One region of the Paraliobacillus zengyii genome, then DNA from elsewhere that is predicted to be linked to it. Evidence: riboswitches for the same ligand, from Rfam matches in the RefSeq annotation. Region 1 holds a riboswitch; each other region holds the start of a gene.
What was found. Region 1 has a riboswitch for thiamine pyrophosphate ahead of thiT (energy-coupled thiamine transporter ThiT). Riboswitches for the same ligand answer to the same signal wherever they lie in the genome.
Positions count from the first base shown of each region.

Region 1 (8,075 bases):
TCCGGGCAAGAAGTCCTCCAGTTTTTTAGTGCATATGGAATAAATGGCCTATTTGGACTTACCTTTGCAACGCTCTTGTTTTTCTTTTTCGGCTATACGATTTTAGTAATTGGTAAAGCATTAAATGTTAGCTCTTATGTAGAGGTAGTGCGATTTACTAACGGAAAAATTATTGGTACGATCATCGATATTATTATTACAGTCTTTCTATTCGGTGCTTTAGCAGCCATGATAGCTGGAGCCGGTGCAATCTTTGATCAACAATTTCAGTTAGCCTCCTTATGGGGGACGATCTTAATGGCAATTATTTCACTACTAACTGTTATAACTGGAATGAAAGGTGTTATTAATGCCATCAGTTATGTTGTTCCAGTATTATTAGTTTCTGTTCTTTTTATCGCTATCTATAGTATCTCAATAAATCCAATTACAGCTGCAGATTTACAAGTATCGAAGTCCATTGAAGGCGCTGCACCAAATTGGTTCATTTCTGCTCTTAATTACGCTTCTTATAATCTTGTGATTGCCGTTGCAGTATTAGCACCAATGGGGGCGAAAGCTAAAAATAAAAAAACCCTACTATGGGGGGCTTTATTAGGTGGATTAGGTTTAGGGATAGGGATCATTGCTATTTTTTTCAGTATTTTAACGAATTTAGATAGTGTTTCAAATGTGGAAGTGCCCATGATTCTTATAGCTTCTAAAATTGCTCCATTTATTCAACTAATTTTTGCTATTGTATTATTTGCTGAAGTATATACCACTGCGGTCGGAAATTTATATGGATTTGTTTCAAGAATGAACTTTATCGCTGCACGCTTTCGAATTTGGGTGATTGCAGGCACAACACTAGCAGCTTTTTTATTCAGTCAAATTGGCTTTTCTGCTATGGTTAAATACTTATATCCTACTGTTGGTTATGGAGGTTTTCTATTTTTTGCGGGGTTAATTTATGTATGGATATTTAAAAGAGAACAATTAAAAGAATAAATACTTTAAAAAACTTCTACTTTTTTTGGTTTACTATTTCAAGTTTCTTCATAGAATTGGTTATGGACAACTTAGCTTATCCATCTTAAATTTCTGTAGGAGGAACAAAAAGTGGACTTTTTCCCATTACTATTCTCAATAACACCTGTTGCGACGATTGCATTATTAAAAATTATTGCAATTGACATTGTTCTTTCCGGTGATAATGCTGTTGTGATTGCAATGGCCACCAAGTCTTTACCAAAAAGACATCAAAATAGAGCAATACTTTTAGGCACGATTGGCGCTGTTCTGCTCCGAATATTTTTTGCAGTTATTATCATTTATTTAATGCAAATTCCTTTTGTAAATGTAATTGGTGGTTTATTACTTCTTTGGATAGCGTATAATTTACTTGTTGAAAAAGAAGAGGAAGCTACCATTACCTCACATACTGGTTTATTAAAAGCTGTTTCGACAATCATTGTTGCAGATGCGGTAATGAGTCTGGATAATGTTGTTGCTATTACAGGTGCGGCGCATGGGGATATTCGTATGATTATCATTGGGGTGATGGTTAGCATTCCTATTATGATATTCGGATCGAAACTAATCGTAAAAGTATTAGAAAAATATCGTTGGATAGCTTATATTGGTGCTGGTATTCTTGCGTGGACAGCCGGGGAAATGATTTTGACGGATCAAAAATTAATAGACTTACTTGATCTCTCTAATGGCTTATTTAACTATTTAATTGTTGGCTTCCTAACGCTAACTATTTTACTGCTTGGTTATATTAAAAGCGCAGCAGACAGCTATTAGTTTTAACTCCCCATTTATAAAACGGGGAGTTAAAACTAGTTTATTTTCGCTCAATTAATCTCGGAGTAGTTCCGATCAAAAGCACCAATAAGATCGCGCATAAAACAAAGGCACCCAACATGGTAATCCCGTTTGTAATCAATGAAAACAACACCACGTTCATATCATCAGGCGCGTATTCTCCCCAAAAAATAAATCCAGCAACAAAGTGCCAAAAGTAACGTGCAACAGAACCAACAAGTGTCGCGGTAATAACCCAAAATAACACTTTTTTCTTTTTCCCCATCTTCAGGTTCGATTGAATGACTTTATAAAATAGACCTGCAAAACCAATAAAAGCAAAGGCAATAAAATATTCAATAAATGCCTGAAGTGGAGTTAGAATATAGGCATCACCCAAGATAACTTGTAAAATACCCCAGATAAAGCCAGAAATTAAACTAACCCTAATCCCCCATCGAAACGCTAAAATTAAAATTGGAACCATAGCAAAAGAAATTGAAATCGATGGAGAAAGCCGAATCGACGGAAGTAAATCAAAAACAAACGCCAATGATGCAAAAAAGGACGCCTCAATCAACATAATTAAACTTAATTTTTTCATAAAAAAAACTCCCCTTTTTTAAACAAAAAACCTCAAGGGAGAACAGATATGTAAACGCAAATCTACATATCACGATCCACATTCCTGCGCTAGCATTAACTAACAGGTTCGAAGGGTTAGAACAACGTGTTCACTCTCAGCATTTTAGCTCCCCTTGTGGTTTTGCTTATTTGATTTTCGGGTTCATCATATCATAAGATAATGAATTTGTCATACAAAATTTAGGATGTTTTTTTAAAAAGGCCATAAATCTATTAACTTTTATAAATTTCAAGTACAACCAGTTGCGTTCGCTAATAGCAACTGTCAAAATAGAGTACATATGAATAAAATAAAAGGAAATCGCAGGTGACCTAAATGATTGAGATAAAGACATCTACATTAAGCGACGGGGAATTCAATCGAGGCGTATTCGCTACACGCGACATAAAAAAAGGAGAAACAGTACATATTGCACCTGTTATTCCTTATCCAAACAAGGAGCACGAACACATAGAACAAACAGTACTGGATGATTACGTATTTGAATATGGTAAAAATCATACCGCGGTTGTTTTAGGATATGGCATGTTGTTTAATCATTCCTATACTCCAAATACCGATTACGATATAAACTTTCCAGATCATACCTTTGTATTTTTTGCTCACACAGATATAAAAGCTGGTGAAGAATTGCTAATTAACTATAATGGTGATGTTAATAACAATGACCCCTTATGGTTCAACATGAATTTTGATGAATTGAATAAATGATTAAAAAATTGAAAGCTCAATCCGCATTATACGTGGATTGGGCTTTTTCAATCTTATATTTCTTTAATATCAAAGGATTCAACACGATTAGTGTTTGAATTATAAATTACCGTGCCTTGGATTTTAACTCTTTCTTGAGGTGATTGTAAAATATAGTGATAGATTTCCTTTGTTTGATTTGGTGCTGGATTTGTTTTCTTAACAAAATTATATTCTGTTATATTATAATTCGGATAAGCTACCTCAGTAACTTCCAATAAATATTTTCCCCATTCTGCTTCCTCTACTTCTGGTGAAGATTCAAATTCAATATTTATTACGCCAACCGCTGGATCTGCACCTAATGCTTCAAATGCCTTTCGGTGTAGGTTAATTTTATCAGCTGGGAATCCAGGTACTTTATCAACAATTGTCACAATAACTTCTCTTAAAGTTTGGGAGAAAAGCTCACGTATCTTTAACGTTTGCCCACATTGATAAGGCGAATTCACACCTACAGCTGCTGTCATATATTCATTATGAGACCAAGGCATACCACATTGCGTAACACGTCCTCCTTCTGTCCATGTTGCTTGGCCTCTTGTGAATGGTTGCCGCCCCCAGTAATTTAATTGTTGTGGATATGGATGTAAATATGGAGACTCTCTATAAAACTGATTTAACGATTGATATTGATTATAATATGGATACATCATTTACCTCCTAGTTTTAGACTAGGATAGTTTATGTTTTATACAGGCGTATTTGTGATTAATTCAGAGACATTCAGTATATTCTCGTAATCAAAAAAAAGCCCCATCCACCTTTCATCTGGATAGGACCTAAAGATATTAATGAGATTGATTACTTGTTTCCAGCCATTCTCCTACAAATTCTTCTTCATCATAGTCAAAGAAATTCTTCATAATGTCTTCGCGATCATCAAGAAAAAGTTGATTAGAAATTTCTTCTACTAGATTAGGTATACCAAAACGCATCCCTGAAAGTGCGGAAGCTGAGATCCCACAACTTATTAATGCGGAATAATTAAAAGCAAATAATCCATGTAAACGTTTCTTCCCTTTTTCATCTCGGCTTATAAAGGCAAAGCCAGGGCTTAGGTATGGATGCGCGTCTAACACAGGATTTGCGACTTCATCTGGTGCATCATAAAAATCGCCCCAGCGGGCAATATGGTTTTCTACAAGTTTCAACTCTGGTCGTAAAGCTGGATCGGTTAAAAGACCGGTACTTATAATAAGAAAATCAAAATAGTATTCACCCTGAGGCGTTTTAACTAATGCACCTTCATCCTTCTGCTCTACACTTAACCACGGTGCACCTAAGTGTAGATTAAAACCTGGCCAGGATGTTGCACGACTAAATGTATCATTTGTTGGTGGTTGATTATGCTTAAAGAAATGAGAGATAGCAGCATATTTATCTGCATCAGACAAGGCTGGGAAACGTTCAATTAATCCAGAAGCCTCCATTTGTCGAATTGGATTTATACGTGGCATCTTTTTTCGACGGACAAATACATGTGCTTGATCAACACCTTCTGTTAATGCAAAATTAGCATTATCAAAAGCAGATGCTCCACCACCTAAGACAGCAACCTTCTTGCCTCTTAGTTTTTTAAAATCAATTGGTTTCGATGTGTGTGCATAAAGATGACTCGGCAAATTATCTGAAATCATTGGCGGAACATACCACTGGCCACCACCTTGAATCCCAGTAGCTAGAACTACTTTACGTGCAAGTATTGTATCTGAGGGTGCTCCACTACCTTCAATATGTAGTCGATGTAAGCCTTCTTCTACTGGCTCTATAAGATTTAACTTCACTTTATTTATAACAGGTAAATTCAAAACTGTACGATACCAACGAAGATAATTCATCCAATCACCGCGCGGAATCTTATCAATTGCTTCCCATTCTTCTGGTCCAAATTGTGCTTCCCACCAAGAACGGAATGTTAAAGATGGAATACCCAAATCAATTGAAGTTAACTGTTTAGGGGTACGCAACGTAACCATTCGAGCATACGTTTCCCAAGGTCCTTCCAATCCATCAGGGTTTTCATCAATGACTAAAATATTCGATACTCTCTCACGAAGAATTCCAAAAGCTGCGGCTAAACCACTTTGGCCACCTCCAACAATTATCGCATCATAGACATGACCTTCTTTATGGTCAAGTGGGCGTACCCAGTCAGAACCACCAAACGCAAGATAGGAAAGGTCGGTTTTCACTCGTTTGTTTAATTCTTCTAAACTCATGATTTTCATTCCTCTCTTCGGTTTCTATATCTAAAAACTCACTTTTAACGTGAAGAAGATTAACATTATTTGTGATTATAATACTATTTTAACATTTCTGATAACTTTATCGTATGTATACTATATCTAAATTTCCTTTTGTAAATTGTTTAAAGTTACTAGCTCCATTTTCTCATTAAATAAACTTGCTAATCGTTGACTGTTTTAGTTTGTATTATAGCTGTTATATTGCATTAAGCTTTTAAAAATGATTTATTACTAAATAAGCATAGACTCTGTCGTAACGTGCTGTTACATTTCGCTCTAAAAATACACTACGCTTTCCGCGGGCACGGCTCATAGCCGTCAAGCTAAGGATAAAATATAGAAAAACAAAACAGTGTCCAAACAACTTTTTACTAAATATTGAATTATTTTACAACAAGGTAAATAAGAAGCGTTTCCTGCTTTATTGTGGAAATTTTATACAGTTGTTCTATGCTGCTTTAACGGTTCTTTCATACGCAAGATTTAGAATATCAAAAGGACTCTTATGCTTATAGCGATGATCTTTCCTTCCATGCCTGTAGACATTTTGATAGATATTCTTTATCAATGTAATAAAGGAATCGCTATGATACAACGCTTGGCCTTGATCCTCTTCAATGGCACTTTTCACATGATCGATAGATTTGAACTCACTGCTTTCGATCTGATGCTTCTGATAAAGATAATACCGACATTGAAAAGCAATCATAGATGATAGAAGAATATGAATTAACGTACCATATAAATGGCACGCAAACCGTTCAGGATTCATTGCGCGCACCTTGTCGATATGAAACAATGATTTCCATGTTTTAAATAGAATTTCCACTTGCCAACGCAACGAATAAATCGGATATAGCTCTTGCATCTCTACCTGATCCGATGTTATATTGGTGGCAAGGATTTGGATTTGATTTTTTTTGGTGGCGGATTGGGTGTGACCCCCTTTCCGCCTTCTCTTTTGTAAATACCCCTCTCTTTTCTTTTTTTGTTCCTCGGTTAATTGTTGCACGACCAGACGTGTTTGGAGTGTGTTTTTCCCTTTCTTTCCGATTTGAATGTGCCCATAATCTATCGCTTCTCCATGTTCCAATTTTTTTGCATCTTCTTCTGGTTTGATTTGCATCATCTTCCCTTTTTTATCCCATGTCCAAAACGTCATATTGGCAGGGACACGTGAGATATAAAAGCCACCTGCACGATCTATTTTCTTCAAGTGTTCCCCAGAAAAGTAACCCAAATCGCGCAAGATAAGATCTCCTGGTTCAATTGTGTCTGCCAATTCCCGTGCTGCATGTTGGTCGCTTTTTGTTTGGTCATAAAGGAATGTATGCAGAAATTTCCCTTCAAATAGTTCATATTCTAATTGGATTTTGGCACCATCCGGGTGATCTGGATCATTTTTAGGTACACCAAAAGAAGTGGCGTCTAAAATACGGATACGAGAAAATAAATGATCTATATATAATGGACGCATAAAAATAGCTTGTTGTTCAGCTAGTTGATTAAAAATCCCCTGGAGAAAGGCAACACCTTTCGCATCGAAACGTTGATGTAGGGCCTGTTTAGATATATCCGCACCGGATATGCGCGTGATACTTGAACATAGATTCCCCAAACCACTAGAGCCTACTGTTTCTTTTAAAAAGGCACAAATACTTAAGAAATCTTCTGGCTTTAATTTATTTTGGCGTTGAACAAAGCCTATTTCACGCGCCCATTGACGCACCTCAGAGACTGATAACACTTGATGAATGCCTTGAATAAATGGCTCCATTTCTTTCTTGAAATACATCGACATCCCCTCCAAATAACTATTTCTTATCCGTTAGGGTATCGTATTTTTCTAGTTCTTTAAACCGTAGTGCTTAGCTTGACGGCTATGGGGCACGGCTTCAGCTAACTAAGTAAAGCAAAAGACGCTTTACTTAGTGGATCTTCAGACTCGTGCTGTTCCCGCAGGAGTCGTAGTGTATTTTAACCGCTAGTTGGAAATATGCATTAAGGGGATTAGACCAACAATAACAATACAAATTATGATCCAGCAGATTATTTATTCCGAAAAAAAGTCATAAACCGCTTATCAAGTAACTGTGTACTTATCTTTTTCAGTAAAGTGTTGCATTAACGTCTCTTCGGAACAGAAAACTACACTAAGCTGCAGAAAAATACGAGATCCTTGAAAATAAAAAGCGATTTTCTGCGTGCGTTGTAAATTCATAGAAGTTTTTTCAGAGTCCTGTGGGAAAGGAACATTCTGAAGACCCCACAGTGAGCGTTTTTTGGACCTGCGATTACTCGGCCCATCGAAAACATTTGCTCACGAGGAGGCTGAAGCGTTCCCCACGGAAAGCGAGTGTTTTTCTGCAGCGCTAGACCAACTCTTTTCTTGGAAAGATAGAAAAGGACCACTCTAAACTTACCACAGAGTTTCTCTCAAGTTCGCAAGATGGAGCGCAATGATGCTTATGAAAGGCGAACCACATTTCCTAAGCTTGTTAAAAAAAGCCCGCTAGTAGCTTTTGCTAATGGCGGACTTTCTCATAAAAACTTATTTTAAATGTTTCACTTCTGTTTCAATGTTTTTGTAATTAATTTCGAATAAATCTTTTCTACGATCTCGTAATTGACGAACTGTT
Region 1 covers NZ_CP029797.1:2,973,440-2,981,514, forward strand. Annotated here, with positions in the region: gene DM447_RS14965 (YkvI family membrane protein) at 1-990, shown strand, start outside; gene DM447_RS14970 (TerC family protein) at 1,102-1,791, shown strand; gene thiT (energy-coupled thiamine transporter ThiT) at 1,832-2,395, opposite strand; TPP riboswitch at 2,460-2,560, opposite strand; gene DM447_RS14980 (SET domain-containing protein) at 2,753-3,148, shown strand; gene DM447_RS14985 (DUF3889 domain-containing protein) at 3,202-3,840, opposite strand; gene DM447_RS14990 (flavin-containing monooxygenase) at 3,979-5,409, opposite strand; gene DM447_RS14995 (IS4 family transposase) at 5,885-7,231, opposite strand; gene DM447_RS15000 (bifunctional GNAT family N-acetyltransferase/carbon-nitrogen hydrolase family protein) at 7,988-8,075, opposite strand, start outside.

Region 2 (8,075 bases), 1.8 Mb from region 1:
TGATAGCTATAGATACATATCAAGAGAACCTTTTTAAAATTGTACGAACGATTGGTCCTAAGAAGACAATTTTAATCACACCTAGCCCTGTCGATGAATCGATTCAGTTTGCGCGAACGAATACTGTACTCGCTACGTATGCAGCTGTTGTTAGAAATGTTGCAGAAAAGACGGGGGCTGGTTATATTGCTTTATTCTCTGAGTTGTTGGCATGTGAGAAATACCAACAAAAATTAAAAGGAATAAGAAATGATGGACTCCATTTCGGTGAAGCAGGCTATGATTATTTAGTAGATTTAATTATAAAAAAGCTGACGGAGGAATACAGATGGCATCAATAGACGATTTCAATAAATTAGATATACGGATAGGGACAGTCTTGCAGGCGGATGCATTTCCAGAAGCACGCAAACCTGCAATAAAGCTTGAAATTGATTTTGGAGAACTGGGGATCAAAAAGTCTTCTGCACAAATTACCAAAAGATATGAACCAGAACAATTAGTAGGTCGACAAGTTGTTGCAGTAGTAAACTTTCCAGCTATGCGTGTTGCTGGCTTTAAATCTGAAGTGCTTGTGATCGGAGGTGTACCTGGTGCAGATGATGTCGTATTGTTAAGTCCAGACGAAAAAGTAGCGAATGGGACGATAGTATCGTGAAAAGTTAATGTTTATTCCCCTTCCTTGTTGGGAACGGTTAAGAAGAACTTACTTTGGAGGGGAAGCGTAGATGGATGATGAAACTAGGCGAAGTTGGTATGCTACAGGTGTAGAAGATCTCAAAAAAAGATTAGATACGAATATAGATGAAGGTTTAACGAAAGATGAAGCAAAAGCGAGACTAGAAAAAGAAGGAAAAAACAAGCTCGATGAGGTAAAGAAAGAGTCTACGTTAAAGAAAATTATCAAACAGTTTAATGATGTAATTATCTATGTGCTAATTGCTGCTACGATAATTACATTTTTAATTAACCAGTATATTGATTCAGCCGTGATCGGTACAGTTGTGATCGTTAACGCATTAATTGGTTACTTACAAGAAAACAAGGCAGAAAAAGCGTTAGATAGTATCCGTAATATGTTATCGGCCGAAGCTACAGTCAAACGTGGTGGTCAACGAATTGAAATAAATGCAGAAGAGATTGTTAAAGGTGATATTGTTTATTTATTTCCTGGCGATCGGGTGCCTGCAGATCTTAGGATTATTGATACAGATAATTTGAAAATGGAAGAAGCGGCCTTAACAGGTGAATCAGATTCGGTAGAAAAACAAATCGAAGCTTTACCTGCTGACACCGTATTAGCAGACCGTATCAATATGGCATTTTCCAGTACATCCGTTACTTCTGGCACAGGTGTTGGTGTCGTAGTAGAAACAGGTAATGATACTGAAATTGGTAAAATCAATGAAAGCATGACAGAAGTAAAAGAAATGGAGACACCATTAACAAAACAAACGGCTACTTTTGGTAAGAATATTACGATTGCTGTTGTCATAATAGCAATTGGATTTTTTGCGTTTGCATACTTTTTCCGGGATTACGAAATAGGTGAGTTATTCTTATCTGTTATCGCAATGGTAGTAGGATCGATCCCAGAAGGATTGCCTGCCATTATGTCAATGATCCTAGCCATTGGTGTGCAGAAGATGGCGAAACGAAATGCAATTGTAAAAAGTTTACCCTCTGTCGAAACACTAGGATCAGTAACGGTTATTAACTCAGATAAAACGGGAACTTTAACTAAAAATGAAATGACTGTAAAGTCGGTTGTGACAGCGGAAAATACTTATAAAGTTTCAGGTGAGGGGTACGCACCTGTAGGAGAAATACAAGCAAACGCTGATAAAGAAGATCCGCTACTCGAAAAGTTTCTCCTTGCAACGAAAACTGCAAATGAATCCTCCTTAACAAAAGACGAAGAAGATCGCTGGGCTATTAGTGGTGAACCAACGGATGGCTGTTTTATTACGTTAGCAGAAAAAACAGCGCTAACTTTACCAGAAACAGAAGAAGTTGATAAAATTCCATTCGACTCTGACTATAAATACATGGCGACACTATCTGACGTTCCAAATGATGGACGCTATATATTCGTTAAAGGTGCGCCTGGTGAACTATTTAATATGGTCGAAGATATGGAAGGATTTGATCGTAACTATTGGGAAGATCAGATGGAACAATTGGCTAAACAAGGTCAACGTGTCATTGCGGCTGGCTATAAAAAAGTAGCTGATGACGTTGAAGCACTGTCACATGATGACTTATCCACAGATATTACGTTTCTAGGGTTAGCTGGTATTATTGATCCACCGCGTGAAGAAGCAATTAAAGCTGTTAAAGCCGCACACTCGGCTGGAGTCCAAGTTAAAATGATTACAGGTGACCATCCAGAAACTGCGCTCGCAATTGGTAATAAAATTGGTCTACATACAAATGACCAAGCAATAACAGGTAAAGAAATCGATAAAATGACTGACGAAGAACTAGCTTCTGTTATTAAAGATTATGCTATATTTGCTCGTACAAGTCCGGATAATAAATTACGCATTGTTACAGCATTGCAAGAAAATGGTGAAGTAACATCAATGACCGGAGATGGTGTTAACGATGCACCAGCACTTAAAAAAGCTGATATAGGTGTAGCGATGGGAATTAAAGGAACAGAAGTCGCAAAAGATGCCTCGAATATGATTCTGACAGATGATAACTTCAAGACAATTGTCGATGCAATAGAAGAAGGTCGTCGCGTTTATGATAATGTGAAAAAGACGATATTATTCCTGTTACCTACTAGTGCAGCAGAAGGATTTATCGTTATGGCAAGTATTTTGCTGGGAATTTCCATGTTGTTAAGTCCTGTTCAACTATTGTGGATTAATATGGTTTCGGCCATCACTATATCTTTTGCATTCGTTTATGAACCTGCTGAAAAAGATGTGATGATTCGTAAGCCAAGAGAAAAGGGAACACAATTGTTAAGCAAGTACTATGTATTTCGAATCTTTTATGTGGCAGCACTTGTAGCTGGTGGTGGTTTGATTGCTAATGCAATAATGGTAGATAATGGTTATGCACATGCAGTAGCTAATACAGTGACATTAAATATTGTTGTATTTGGTAAAATGTTTTACTTATTTAATGTTAGAAACGAACATGGATTTGCGCTAAACAAAAGCTTTTTCACGAATAAAATTGCATTTATTGTTTGTGCGATTTTAATTCTACTTCAGCTTGCGATTACGTATTTACCATTTATGCAAACTATTTTTGCCACAGCAGCACTAGATATTGGACTCTGGTTAATTCCGATTGGAGTCGGATTAAGTGTATTTATAATAGTAGAAATAGAGAAGTATTTGAAACGAACATTTTTTAATGGCAATAAAGCCTAAGAGTTTTCATGAAAAAGCACTGTATCTCCATTGAAGATACAGTGTTTTACTATTTTTTATGTCATTCACAACCAATACCATCGCCATCTCGGTCTAAATGTGTACCATAACCAGGATCTCCTTCTGAAATAGGACTAGCATTTGCTTCAGCTACTGCCGTACAATTTTGATAGTAAACATCTGAGCTTGTTTCATCTATATCGACTGTTGTAAAACCATCTTCAGTTACATAACCATCCTCACTCCAGATGTTAAGATCAGCTGCTTTTGCTTTAGTTTCGGCTTCCTTTAGTTGGTCGGAATGTGTGTAAGGCGGATCATATTCATAGGCGTAACGTGCGAATCCCTCTTCCAACAACATTTCATTAAAAAGTTCACCGTCTATCCATATATATGCTAACAGTCGGTCATACTTATCTCGCTTTGGACCATCATATTCGAGCTGAATTTGAGTGCCTTCTGTCAATTTTTCTTTAGCAAACTGACTCGCTTGTTCTCCGTAGGGTTGGACTGGCAGGTTAGGATGTTTTGTCTCAGGTGTATCAACTAGTAAAAGTCGAACACTTTCCTCTTCACCATCCAAGATAATATGGACCGTATCGCCGTCGACAACACGATCCACAGTTGCGGAAGGAAGATCCGAATCTGTTTGTGTTTCCCTGTTTAGATCAGTTTGAAGACCACAGCCAGTTAATAAGGTTAATATGATTAGTAATAAGCCTAGTTTTTTCTGTAATAAAGTTGCCATTATTCTATGATGTCCTCCTTGTTTTTAGCAACATTCATTTTAGCATAGATAAAAAAAGAAGGCTTCCGATTTTTCGGAAACCTTCACGTATTATTTTTCTTCGGGAATGCCACATGAATCATCAGTACAAAATTCTGTTTTAGAAGTTGAAAGATCCGTAAATTTTGGCTTTGGATTTTCTTCTTCCCAAACTGTATTTAAGGCATCTTTAAATGTTTCTACTGGTTGAGCACCAGAAATTGCATATTTATCGTTAATTACAAAAAACGGTACACCAGTCACACCGTATTGTTGTGCCAATGATTCGTCAGCTCGTACGTCATTAGCAAAAGCTGTTTCATCTTGAAGAACTTCTATTGCTTTTGTTTTCTCTAGCCCAGCATCTTCTGCAATCTTAACTAATGCATCTGTTTCACTTAGATTAACAGAATCGGTAAAATAACCATACAATAGTTTCTCTGTCAAGATTGCTTCTTTACCAATACTTTTGGCATATTTTGCTAAGCGATGCGCGTTAAACGTATTAGTCGGTTTCATTGTTTCGAAATGGAATGTCAAACCAACACTTTCAGCTTGCTGACCAAGTCCAGCGTTTGTCTCTTTCGCTTGTTCGATTGGCATCCCATACTTATCAGCAATTGCTTCATGAATGCTCTTACCTGCATATACTGCTGCATTTGGATCTAATTCAAAGCTTTTAAATTCTATTTCAACACTATCTTTTTGCGGGAATTGTTCGAGCGCTTGTTCTAGGCGACGTTTCCCAATATAGCAAAACGGACAAACAAAATCAGACCATACATCTATTTTCATTAGAACACCTCAGTTATTTAATTAATCTTTGCATGTTTATTGTGCCATAATAAGTAGAAAAGATGAAATCATTTGCTTATGTATAGACTGAATAGTAAAGAAAAATGACTAATGATGATGAAATAGTACTTGAATATTAGTCGAATCTATGGCAAAGTTGGTAGTGTAATTAATTAAATAGCACGTTTCAATGTAGGGGGACCAGTTTGGCTGGTTGAGATCGTATCCGTTATAGATACTGACCCTTGGAACCTGATCTGGCTGAGACCAGCGTAGGGAACATATATGAACACGAATAGAAGTGACTATATATGCGCCCAGGCTAATGCCTAAGCGTATTTTTTTTCGTGAAAAAGGATATGTTCCTCCACAAATAAAAGGGGGATTTTAAGATGAAGAAAGTATTATTTTTATTGGTTACACTTGGATTTATTATTACAGGGTGTGCAAATGACGAACAAGCTAGTCAAGAATTGGAGAAAGTAACGATGGTGCTAGACTGGACACCAAATACAAATCATACCGGGCTTTATGTTGCGCAAGCTGAAGGTTTTTTTGAAGAAGAAGGCTTAGATGTAGAAATTACATTGCCAAGTGAATCTGGTGCAGATCAAGTTGTAGCAGCGGAAAAAGCTGATTTTGGAATTAGTGCACAGGAAACAATTACAGAGGCTCGGACACAAGATATACCGATTGTATCTATTGCAGCAGTTATTCAGCATAATACTTCAGGATTTGCTTCTCCAGTAGATAAAGAAATTACATCACCTGCAGATTATGCCGGTAAAACGTATGGTGGTTGGGGAGCACCAGTTGAGGCAGCAGTAATTGACTCACTAATGAAACAAGAAGACGCTAGTGTGGAAGATGTGAACATAATCAATATGGGAAATACTGATTTCTTCACGGCGGTAGAACGTGATATTGATTTTGCTTGGATATATTATGGGTGGACAGGTGTTGAGGCTGAGCTTCGTGGTGTTGATCTAAACATGCAGTATCTAACTGATTACTCAGAGAAATTAGATTACTACACACCAGTCATTACAACGAATGAAATGATGATCGATGAGAATCCAGAAACAGTTGAAAAGTTCTTAGCGGCTGTAGCAAAAGGGTATAATTATGCAATAGATAATCCAGAAGAAGCGGCAGATATTTTAATTGAAGCTGTACCTGATTTAGACCCAGAACTTGTGAAGGCTAGTCAAGCATGGTTATCACCAAAATATCAGGATGACGCAGCTAAATGGGGTGTCCAAGATGTTGAAGTGTGGGAAAATTACGCAGATTGGATGTACGAAAATGATTTATTAGAGACAGAACTTAATGCGAATGATGCATTTACGAATGAATTTTTACCTGAAGATTAAAAGGGAGGCTCTCGAAAAATTGCTAATGCACTTGTAAGTATTCAAATTATCCCAAAAACAAAAAATGGCGAAGATGTCATTCCATATGTTGACGCAGCAATCGCAGTAATCGAAGCATCTGGTGTGAGGTACCAAGTTAATCCACTCGAAACGACAATGGAAGGTGAATTAACGGAGCTATTTCAAATTATAGAAAAAATGAATGAAGAAATGGTCGCTCTTGGTTGTCCGAGTATTATTTCCCAAGTGAAAGTCTATTATAAGCCTGAAGGGGCATCAATGGATGTGTTAACAGAGAAATATCGTTAAGAAAAAAGGGAGGGATGGCGGTGTCAGTTTTGACGTCGCCTTTCTAATATGAAAAAATTTACAACAAAAACGATCAGTCCAATTATCGTCATTGCTGTTCTTATCGTATTATGGGAAACGATTAGTCACCTTTTTGATATCCCAGCATGGCTATTACCGGCACCAACTGTAATTGTTCAAGAAGGAATCGCGGGTTGGAGTGGCTATCAGCATCACCTTATCTCTACAACGAAATTATCAGTAATTGGATTTGCCATTGGCGTATCAGTGGGACTTATGGTGGCGATTAGTTTGCATATATTACCAACGTTTAAAAAAGCATTTTATCCGTTATTGATTTTATCACAAAACATTCCGATTATCGTACTTGCACCACTGCTCGTTATTTGGTTTGGATTTGGGGTAATGCCTAAACTTATTGTCATTACACTCGTTTGTTTCTTTCCAATCGCGGTTTCGACATTAGATGGTTTTCGCCAAACAAGTCACGAATTGTTGCATTACATGCAGATGGCCGGTGCATCCAAACGGCAGATCTTCACGAAACTAGAATTACCACATGCGCTACCATCAGTTTTTTCGGGCTTAAAAATCGCTGCAACCTATAGTGTAATGGGCGCAGTTATTTCCGAATGGCTTGGAGCAAATCAGGGAATTGGCGTCTATATGACATTAGCTCAGTCCTCTTTTCGAACGGATCGTGTTTTTGTTGCTATTTTCTTTATTATGCTCTTATGCATGCTCTTCTTTGGAATTATTGTTGGCTTAGAAAAGATATTTATTAAAGGACGTGTGAAGGAGGAAAACAATTGAGCGAACTTGTCGTTAAACAAATCGGAAAGTCATTTGTAGATCAAGAAGTGCTAGCTGATCTATCTTTTTCAGTCAAAGATGGTGAATTCGTTTCTTTACTAGGTCCGTCTGGAAGTGGAAAAAGCACACTATTTCATTTGATAGGTGGCATGTACACACCTGACACTGGTGACTTTTACCTTGATGGAAATAAGATTACTGGTAAACGCGGAGCAATCAGTTATACACCACAAAGTCCGTCGCTATTTCCATGGCGAACGATTTTAGAAAATGTTGTTTTAGGTGCAGAGATTCAAGGTAAACCTGATTATCAAAAAGCACGATCTATGTTAGCTAAAGCTGGACTGTCTGGTTATGAAGATACATATCCATATGCGTTATCAGGAGGGATGCGTCAACGCGTTGCTTTCGTTCGTGCATTGTTAAGTCCACAAGATTTCATTTGTTTAGACGAGCCGTTTTCCGCTTTAGATGAATTCACCCGATTGGAAATGCAGAAATGGCTATTAAAAATTTGGGAAGAGAATCGTCAATCAATTCTTTTTGTTACCCATAACATTGAAGAAGCACTTTACTTATCTGATCGGATTATTGTTTTATCAAGCAAACCAGCTACAATAAAAAAGG
Region 2 covers NZ_CP029797.1:1,045,954-1,054,028, forward strand. Annotated here, with positions in the region: gene DM447_RS05205 (DUF459 domain-containing protein) at 1-341, shown strand, start outside; gene csaA (chaperone CsaA) at 329-658, shown strand; gene DM447_RS05215 (cation-transporting P-type ATPase) at 729-3,392, shown strand; gene DM447_RS05220 (thermonuclease family protein) at 3,454-4,140, opposite strand; gene DM447_RS05225 (DsbA family oxidoreductase) at 4,231-4,953, opposite strand; TPP riboswitch at 5,138-5,249, shown strand; gene DM447_RS05230 (ABC transporter substrate-binding protein) at 5,346-6,326, shown strand; gene DM447_RS05235 (thiamine-binding protein) at 6,345-6,635, shown strand; gene DM447_RS05240 (ABC transporter permease) at 6,684-7,448, shown strand; gene DM447_RS05245 (ABC transporter ATP-binding protein) at 7,445-8,075, shown strand, end outside.
Region 2: it holds a riboswitch for thiamine pyrophosphate, as region 1 does, so the genes downstream of both, DM447_RS05230 (ABC transporter substrate-binding protein) here and thiT (energy-coupled thiamine transporter ThiT) in region 1, are expected to answer to the same signal.

Region 3 (8,075 bases), 1.1 Mb from region 1:
CTCGTTTCTCTTCTATTCGTGTATCAGAAGAAGAAGAAATCTCTGGTCTGGATTTCGCAGAGCACGGATCTAGTGCATATGCATTCAAAGACACATTATTAACTTCTGAACCTTCTCCATTACATGGTGAATTTGGTTTAGCAGATCGTTTGAATAGCTTACCTGAAAGTCAAAAAACATCTTAAATTTAAAAGGACGATTGCATAACTTATGCAATCGTCTTTTTTTAAATTCATCTTCTAACCTTCTGGTAATCCATACTTTCTTAAAGCGGCATGATACGTTGAGCCGATTCCTCGATCAAATGATAACGCATATGTAATACCCGCATGAACATAATCCTTTGCTAATCTGATTGCTTCTTCTACCACTTTCCCTTTAGCTAACTCCGCTGCAATAGCAGATGAATAACTACATCCCGCTCCACTTGTATGAATAGTATTTATTCTAGGCTGACTATACGAAGTAAAACTTCTTCCATCAAATAAAACATCGACGGCTTCACCATCCAATGCGCCACCCTTAATCAAAACATATCTTGATCCTAACTGATGTAATCTTTCTGCAGCGTCTTTCATTTTCGCTACAGTTTTAATTGGTTCTACTTCTAACAACTTTGCCGCTTCATGTAAATTAGGGGTAATAATTTTGGCAATTGGAATTAGTTTTTCTCTTACTGCAACTATCGCATCCTCATGTAATAACTGTGATCCCATTTTACCAATCATAACTGGATCAACCACAATATTATCAGTAGGCGCTTCTTCAAGTAATAATGCAACACGTTCAATAATTTCCTTCGAGAAAAGCATACCTGATTTTATAGCGTCCACCCCAACATGTTCTATAGCAGCATGATATTGCGCTTCTATCTCTTCGATTGAATGAATAAATATTCCATTATTCGTCTTAGAATTATTAGCAACAATTGCAGTGATCGCAGCCATTCCATACACATCTCGTTCTTGAAACGTTTTTAGATCAGCCTGAATACCAGCACTTCCTTGTGCTGCGGAACCAGCAATTGATAAAACACGTTTTATTGTCACAATAGATCACTCCAAACCTTTCACTATGTTAATACTCACCAAATAACGGAAACAAAGAACCAACCAATCATTACGAGCTGTATTACTACTTTCGAAATAGCTCCACCCAAAAATCCTAGCAACGAACCAATTGCTGCTCTTAAGGCCTCTTCCGTCGACCTTTTCTGAAGCATTTCAACTACAATGACTGCAAAAAACGGAACGATAATAATGCCAAAAGGCGGTACAATAAAGGAACCTACAATAACACCAATTCCCGCTACACGTTCTCCCCATTTACTACCCCCATATTTTTTGACAAAATAACTATTTGCGATTATGTCAGAAACAATCAAAATGATAGTCAATATTATCATTGCCAACCAAAAAAATCCGGATAGATCATTATTTATTAAAAAGTAATATAGTAAAAATCCAATCCATAACACAAGTGGAGATGGAATAATTGGATAAATAATACCGACAAAACTTAATATAAAACTAATAATGATCAGTAACCATATTATCAAATCCAAGTGGCACACCTCTTCCTTATATATTTACAGACAAAAACTCCCCTTCGAATCAGAAGAGGAGTTTTAATTCTTATGATTCAGCTAATTTATCAGCAAAAGCTTTTACATAAGGCGGTAAGTCGGGTGGACGACGACTTGAAATGATATGACCATCAACAACAACAGGTTCATCAAGCCAAATTGCACCACCATTTGTCATGTCATCTTTAATGCCTGGCGTACTTGTCACTTTAACATCCTGTAAGATATGTGCTGAAATAAGCACCCAACCCGCATGACATATTTGTCCAATTGGTTTCTTTGCTTGATCCATTGCTTTCACAAAATCAAGTACTTCTGGATAGCGACGTAATTTATCAGGTGCCCATCCTCCAGGTACAAGAATCGCATCATACGCATCAACATCTATATCCTTAAATGCTTTATCTGACTCGGCAGGAACACCATATTTACCTATATATATCTTATTTGCTTCCTTACCAACTAAATCAACTGTAGCGCCTTCTTCACGTAATCTTAATATCGGATACCATAATTCTAAGTCTTCAAAGTCACTTTCTACTAAGGCGATTACCTTCTTATTTTTTAAACGCATGATTTGCCTCCTTTTTATCTTAAGTCTATTCTATCAAACTTTTAAATTAAATTAGAATACTTCCTCTTATTATTGTTTCCCTAATGAGAAACCTTCAAACAATCTTCCTCCAAATGGCGCTAGAACTTCATCAATTATATTAACAATCTCTGCCTTTGTACCTGTTTGAAAGAAATCCTCAAATGCTTGTGTATACCTATTTGCAAAAGATGGATCATATTTTTTCAAAGCACGGTGGATCCATTTTGACTCACCAATCCATTGATGATTCGTACGCAAATAAAATTCAGGGATGAGTGGCGCTACACTCATCACAATACATATATCTTCTTCTCGTTTTTTACTGCCCAACAAGTCATCCACCATATCCGTTATCGTATACCGTCTTGTTTGAATCGTTTCCATTGACCATGAAGAAGGACCTTTATCAATTAATTCCTGTGCCTCTTCTTTTATTTTATCTATCATTCCTAAATCACGTAATACAAAACCATCGACAACCATACGTGGTAATGAGGATAATCCTTTAGCGGCATCCATTGCAATAAAACTTTTATAAGATGCAAGATTATGAACAAAAACTTCAATCGGCCAATCAAATTTGATTAGTGATTCTCTATAACTATAAGTTAAACTCTGGTCAAAAATAACAATATCTAAATCCGAGGTTTGTGTTGCTTCTCCGCGGACAACACTTCCTGCTAATAATGCCCCATCACAGTTTGGATACTCCATATCAACAAACTTTTTTGCTGCTTCTTTCGCTGGCAATCTTTTCATCAGAACCATCCTTTGTATACTTAGTCCAATCTAAGTATCTTATGCAAATGGCCCACTATTTTTTCCAATGAAAGCAATTGAATTCACAAATTTCTCCGACGCAACTGAATTTCATGACCCGCTACGCAAGCAAATGGGCTCCCTTTCTGCGGGCACAGCCTCAGCTAACTTGGTAAAGAAAAACACTTTACCAAGTGGATCTTCGGCTTCTGCTGTTCCCACTAGAGTGTCACCCATTTGCTTCCTCCGCTATTCTGAGGATCCAATTTAACACAGAATCATAACTCATTGTTTTTGATTCAATTTAGTCTATCAAATGAAATTGTCACTGCTTCTGCTGAATCACACTTTCTTGTATGACAAAGATTGCTTCGACAATAGTACATCATGCGAAGGAAAACGTTTTTAATGCAATAATTTTGGAGAAGTTTTTTATATTACTTTCCAGTCTGCTGCTAGCATGCTATATACGACGTGATCCAGATACTTGTCATTCACGTATTCTGCTTGTCTTAATTGGCCTTCCATTTTGAAACCAAGGCGTTCTGGAATCGCTCTACTTTTTTTATTCTCTACCGCTGCACGAATATCAACACGATTTAACTCTAAATCATTTATTGCATAATCTGTTAACCTTTTCGTAACCTTCGTCATAATTCCATAACCTTGATAGTCCTGTCCTAACCAATACCCAATATACGCTACTTTGTTAGTCCAATCTAATTCGTTATATCCCGCAATACCTACCATCTCGCCTTTGTATATAATAGCAGTATTTAATGATTGACGATCAACAAACCCCTTCATAGTAGCTTGAATAAATTTTTCACTATCTTTAACAGTATTCGTTTTGTCAACCCAAGCTAACCAATTTCTTAGATGTTCTCTAGATTGATCAACCAAAGCGAAAGTTCGCGGTGCATCTTGTAAGTCTAATAGTTTCAGTTCCAAGTCATCATCAATTTTATATGTGAACAAATCCTATCACCTCTTTTCTATAAAAATAGCATATTTAAATCAATTTATATAGAGAAATACTATTATTTCACAGAAACTGTTTTTCAAAACAGTAAGAAGCAGCTTTTCTATTACCTGAAATTACTTAAAAGTTCTTTTGTTGCTTTCTCAGGCGAAGAAGCTTGAGTGATAGCTCCTATAACAGAAACACCATCTGCCCCTGCAGAAATAATTGAGCCTACATGCTTTTGCTTAATTCCACCAATTGCAACTATTGGCGTGTTGCCAACTAAACTTCTAATACGAATAATTCCTTCTATATCAATAGGCTCTTTGGCATCCGATTTCGAAGTTGTAGTGAAAATCGGACCTACACCGATGTAATCAGCACCATTCTTCATCGCCTGGACAGCTTCTTTCTCATTCGTAGCTGATACACCTACTAGAAAGTCATTTGGGCAAAGTAGCTTTACTTTATCAATTCCAGCGTCTTCCTGTCCTACATGAACACCATCTGCTTTTATTTCTAAAGCTAAATCAAGGTCATCATTCACAATAAACGGCACCTGATATTTTCGACATAACCTTTGCATATCTTGTGCTAATTGCTTTTTATCTACTCCCGTCTTTGCCCCCATTCCTTTTTCACGGAACTGGAACATCGTGACTCCGCCCTTTAATGCTCCCTCCAAGATGGTCAAAGGAGAGTAGTGGTCACAATTATTGCTACCCATAATAAAATAAACGCGTAAATCTTTTCTTGTAAAGATCATATCTTAATCCTCATCTAGACTATCATGTGTTATATTTATTTTTTCTGAAACATGCTGTGCATTCGTTTCAAATAAAGCATCTAAAAAGGCTATCTGAAAACTCCCAGGTGCAGAAGCGTTTTGTCTTGCACGTTCTGCTGCTACATCATAAAAAGCCACAGCTGCTGTTGCTGCTAGTAATGGTTTTTCTCCGGTTGTTAAAAAAGCAGCTATAACCGCACCTAATAGACAGCCAGTTCCTGTTACTTTAGTTAATAATTGTGTTCCATTTGAAATAGTATATAATTCTTTACCATCTGTAATTACATCTTTCACACCAGTAACCATTACAGGCACACCCAATTGCTTAGCAGCATGAATGGCCACACTTCGATTATCAAGTGTACCGACAGAATCCACACCCCTTACTTCTGCTTTCGCACCAGATAAATTACTTATCTCTCCTGCATTACCTCGTATTAACGAAATCTTTACCTCTTCTAAAATACGTGAAGCAACTTCACTACGTAATGATGTAGCACCAACAGCTACAGGATCAAGCACCACTGGGATACCTTTTTCATTTGCAGCTTTTCCTGCGACTATCATTGCCTCTGCTTGATTACTAGTTAATGTTCCAATATTCAATAGCAAACCGTCAGCGTTTTTCGCCATCTCTCCTACCTCTTCGATTGCACTTGCCATCACAGGGGATGCACCGATCGCATATAGACCATTTGCAGTAAAGTTCACGACCACCTCATTGGTAATGTTATGTACCAATGGTTCTTTTTCTCTAACCAATTCAATCATTCTCGTAATCTTATTCATTATTTATTCCTCCTTCTTTTGATTTGGCAAACCTTGCAAGCGATGACCCCAATGATTTGTTGGACCGCTTCCTGTACCAATATTTAATGTATACCGAATCGCATCTGTAATAAACTGCTTACCAATCGTAACTGCATCTAATACAGGTTGACCTTTTGCTAATTCAGCTGTAATCACAGCCGAGAACGTACAACCAGTTCCATGCGTATGCTTTGTATACGTACGTTCTGCTTCTAATAAATGAAAAACTTGCTTATCATACAAAACATCAACCGCTTTACCTTCTAGATGTCCACCTTTGACAACTGCCGCAGCAGCCCCTAATTCATCAACGATGACCTTCGCTGCTTTCTTTAAATCTTCTACATCCTCAATCTTAAAGTTCACTAATATTTCCGCTTCTGGAACATTAGGAGTAACTATTGTAGCAAGTGGAATAAGTAAATCTCGAATCACTTGACGTGACTCTTTTTCCATTAAAGCATGCCCACTTGTCGCAACCATTACTGGATCAATCACATATGGTGAATCTTGCTTTTTAACATACATTGCAATTAATTCCATCATTTCTATTGTTGAAACCATCCCTGTTTTTATCGCATCTGGCGGTATATCATCAAACACTGCTTGCATCTGCTTTTCAATAAATCCAATTGGCATATGATGCAGATCACTAACACCACGCGTGTTTTGTGCAACTGCAGAAGTTAGAATACTCATTCCATATACTTCTCTTTCTTGAAATGACTTTAAATCAGCTTGAATCCCTGCCCCACCTGTTGGATCAGTACCTGCAATCGTCAGTGCTGTAGGTATTTTTATCATTAATACAACCCCTCTCCTTATTTAATTTAAACCTTTTTACAATAATCATATTAATTTTTTCCATACAAAAAACCGCCCCCAAAAATGGAGCGGTTTCCTTTTAATATATTCACAAATAGTATGCGAACGGGTCCCAACTCCACTTTCCTACGCTAGTATTACCTAGTTCAGGTTCAAAGGGACCAAAGAAAACTCTTTATCTCAGCCAAATGGCGCCCCTAGTGGATTACTAATTAAATTATACTTCTACTTAATCACGTCTAAACTTAATTGTCAAATAGATACATTTTCAGAAACAAAAAAACCTATGTAAATCAGCTAACTGATCAACATAGGTTTTATTTTAATTTAATTATTCATCCATTCGCCAATTAAGTCTCTATTTTCTTCAACCCATTCTCCAGCTCCATCAATAGGCTCTTCTGCATCTTCAACATAATTTATTAATTCACCAATTTGTTCGTCATTCATTTTCCAATTCTTAAACCATTGATCAACTTCTTCAAAATCCTCTTCAAAACCATGTCTAGTCGCATGATGAATTTTTTCAACGCCACCATAAATATTTTCAGGATCATCTAAGAATTTTAAATCATATTCTGAGAAAACCCAGTGTGGTGTCCAAAGTGGAGATACAATCGCCTCTTCATTTTTGATAGCTTGATCTATTGCTGCAATCATAGCAGGTTCAGAACTCGATAATAACTCATAATCAAGGTCATAAGCTGTGATTAATTCCTCTGTTACTTCCATCGTACCAGCTCCAGGACCAAATCCAGTAATTTCTGAATTAAATAATTCCTTGTTAGCATTTAAGTCTTCTACACTATTAATATCTTCAAGATACGAAGGAACTACTAAACCTACTTTTGCATTATCAAACCATGTTTCCTCAGAAAAATTAATAACTTCATTGTATTCTTCATAATAGTTTTTATCTTGGACCGGAAGCCAAATTTCTAAACTAGCATCCAGTTCCTGGCTTTCTAGTGCTTGCATTGTTGTTCCCATACCTATTACGGTTAGTTCAACGTCATATCCTTCATCTTCAAGAATATACTTCCACATATTCGTTACAGCAATGTTCTCAGCCCAATCAATTTGACCGATACTAATCGTTCCTTTATTAGTTTCTTCCTCACTACTCGTATCCTCTGCATTCTCGCTACCACAAGCCATTAGTACAGCAAATAGTGTTAAGAACAATAAACTCAATAACCCCTTTTTGACCTTATTCATTCTTACCCTCTCCTTGTTTCTATATATTTAAAACGTTAAAAACGTTTTATTAATTAAGTATTTATTTAACACAGTTTAGATAAAAATACTCTCTAATAGTTTTCATTAAAGAGCATTTTTATGAGACAATTATATTGCCTAATAATTCTCTAATCTTTAGGTAAAAATTCAAATATTTCTTCACTTCTTATACTTGAAACTAAACGCGACAACCAATTATAGTATACTTTTGACTCTTCTAATTGATCATACGTTTTTTTTGCCATCTCACTATCTTGTGGACTAGCAGTTTTGTCTTCAACTACCTCACTTAGCTCTAATTGGGATTGATTGATAGCCTCCATGTTTGTCTTGACTTCTCTTTCCCACATTTGACAGTAAAACGCCATAAACGATCGAAAAAAGTTTTTTTCAGCTACATAAGTATGTTTTCTACTTCCACGTGTGAACGTCTTTTTCACCATTTCAAATTCCTGAAGTTTACGTACGCTGGTGCTCATACTAGGCTTACTCATTTCTAATTCCTCACGCA
Region 3 covers NZ_CP029797.1:370,378-378,452, reverse strand. Annotated here, with positions in the region: gene DM447_RS01970 (ammonium transporter) at 1-185, shown strand, start outside; gene thiD (bifunctional hydroxymethylpyrimidine kinase/phosphomethylpyrimidine kinase) at 240-1,049, opposite strand; gene DM447_RS01960 (DUF456 domain-containing protein) at 1,085-1,564, opposite strand; gene DM447_RS01955 (type 1 glutamine amidotransferase domain-containing protein) at 1,635-2,159, opposite strand; gene DM447_RS01950 (nucleotidyltransferase domain-containing protein) at 2,229-2,939, opposite strand; gene DM447_RS01945 (GNAT family N-acetyltransferase) at 3,372-3,917, opposite strand; gene thiE (thiamine phosphate synthase) at 4,028-4,669, opposite strand; gene thiM (hydroxyethylthiazole kinase) at 4,673-5,479, opposite strand; gene thiD (bifunctional hydroxymethylpyrimidine kinase/phosphomethylpyrimidine kinase) at 5,483-6,304, opposite strand; TPP riboswitch at 6,432-6,534, opposite strand; gene DM447_RS01925 (glycine betaine ABC transporter substrate-binding protein) at 6,653-7,543, opposite strand; gene cudC (choline uptake/conversion transcriptional regulator CudC) at 7,693-8,075, opposite strand, start outside.
Region 3: it holds a riboswitch for thiamine pyrophosphate, as region 1 does, so the genes downstream of both, thiD (bifunctional hydroxymethylpyrimidine kinase/phosphomethylpyrimidine kinase) here and thiT (energy-coupled thiamine transporter ThiT) in region 1, are expected to answer to the same signal.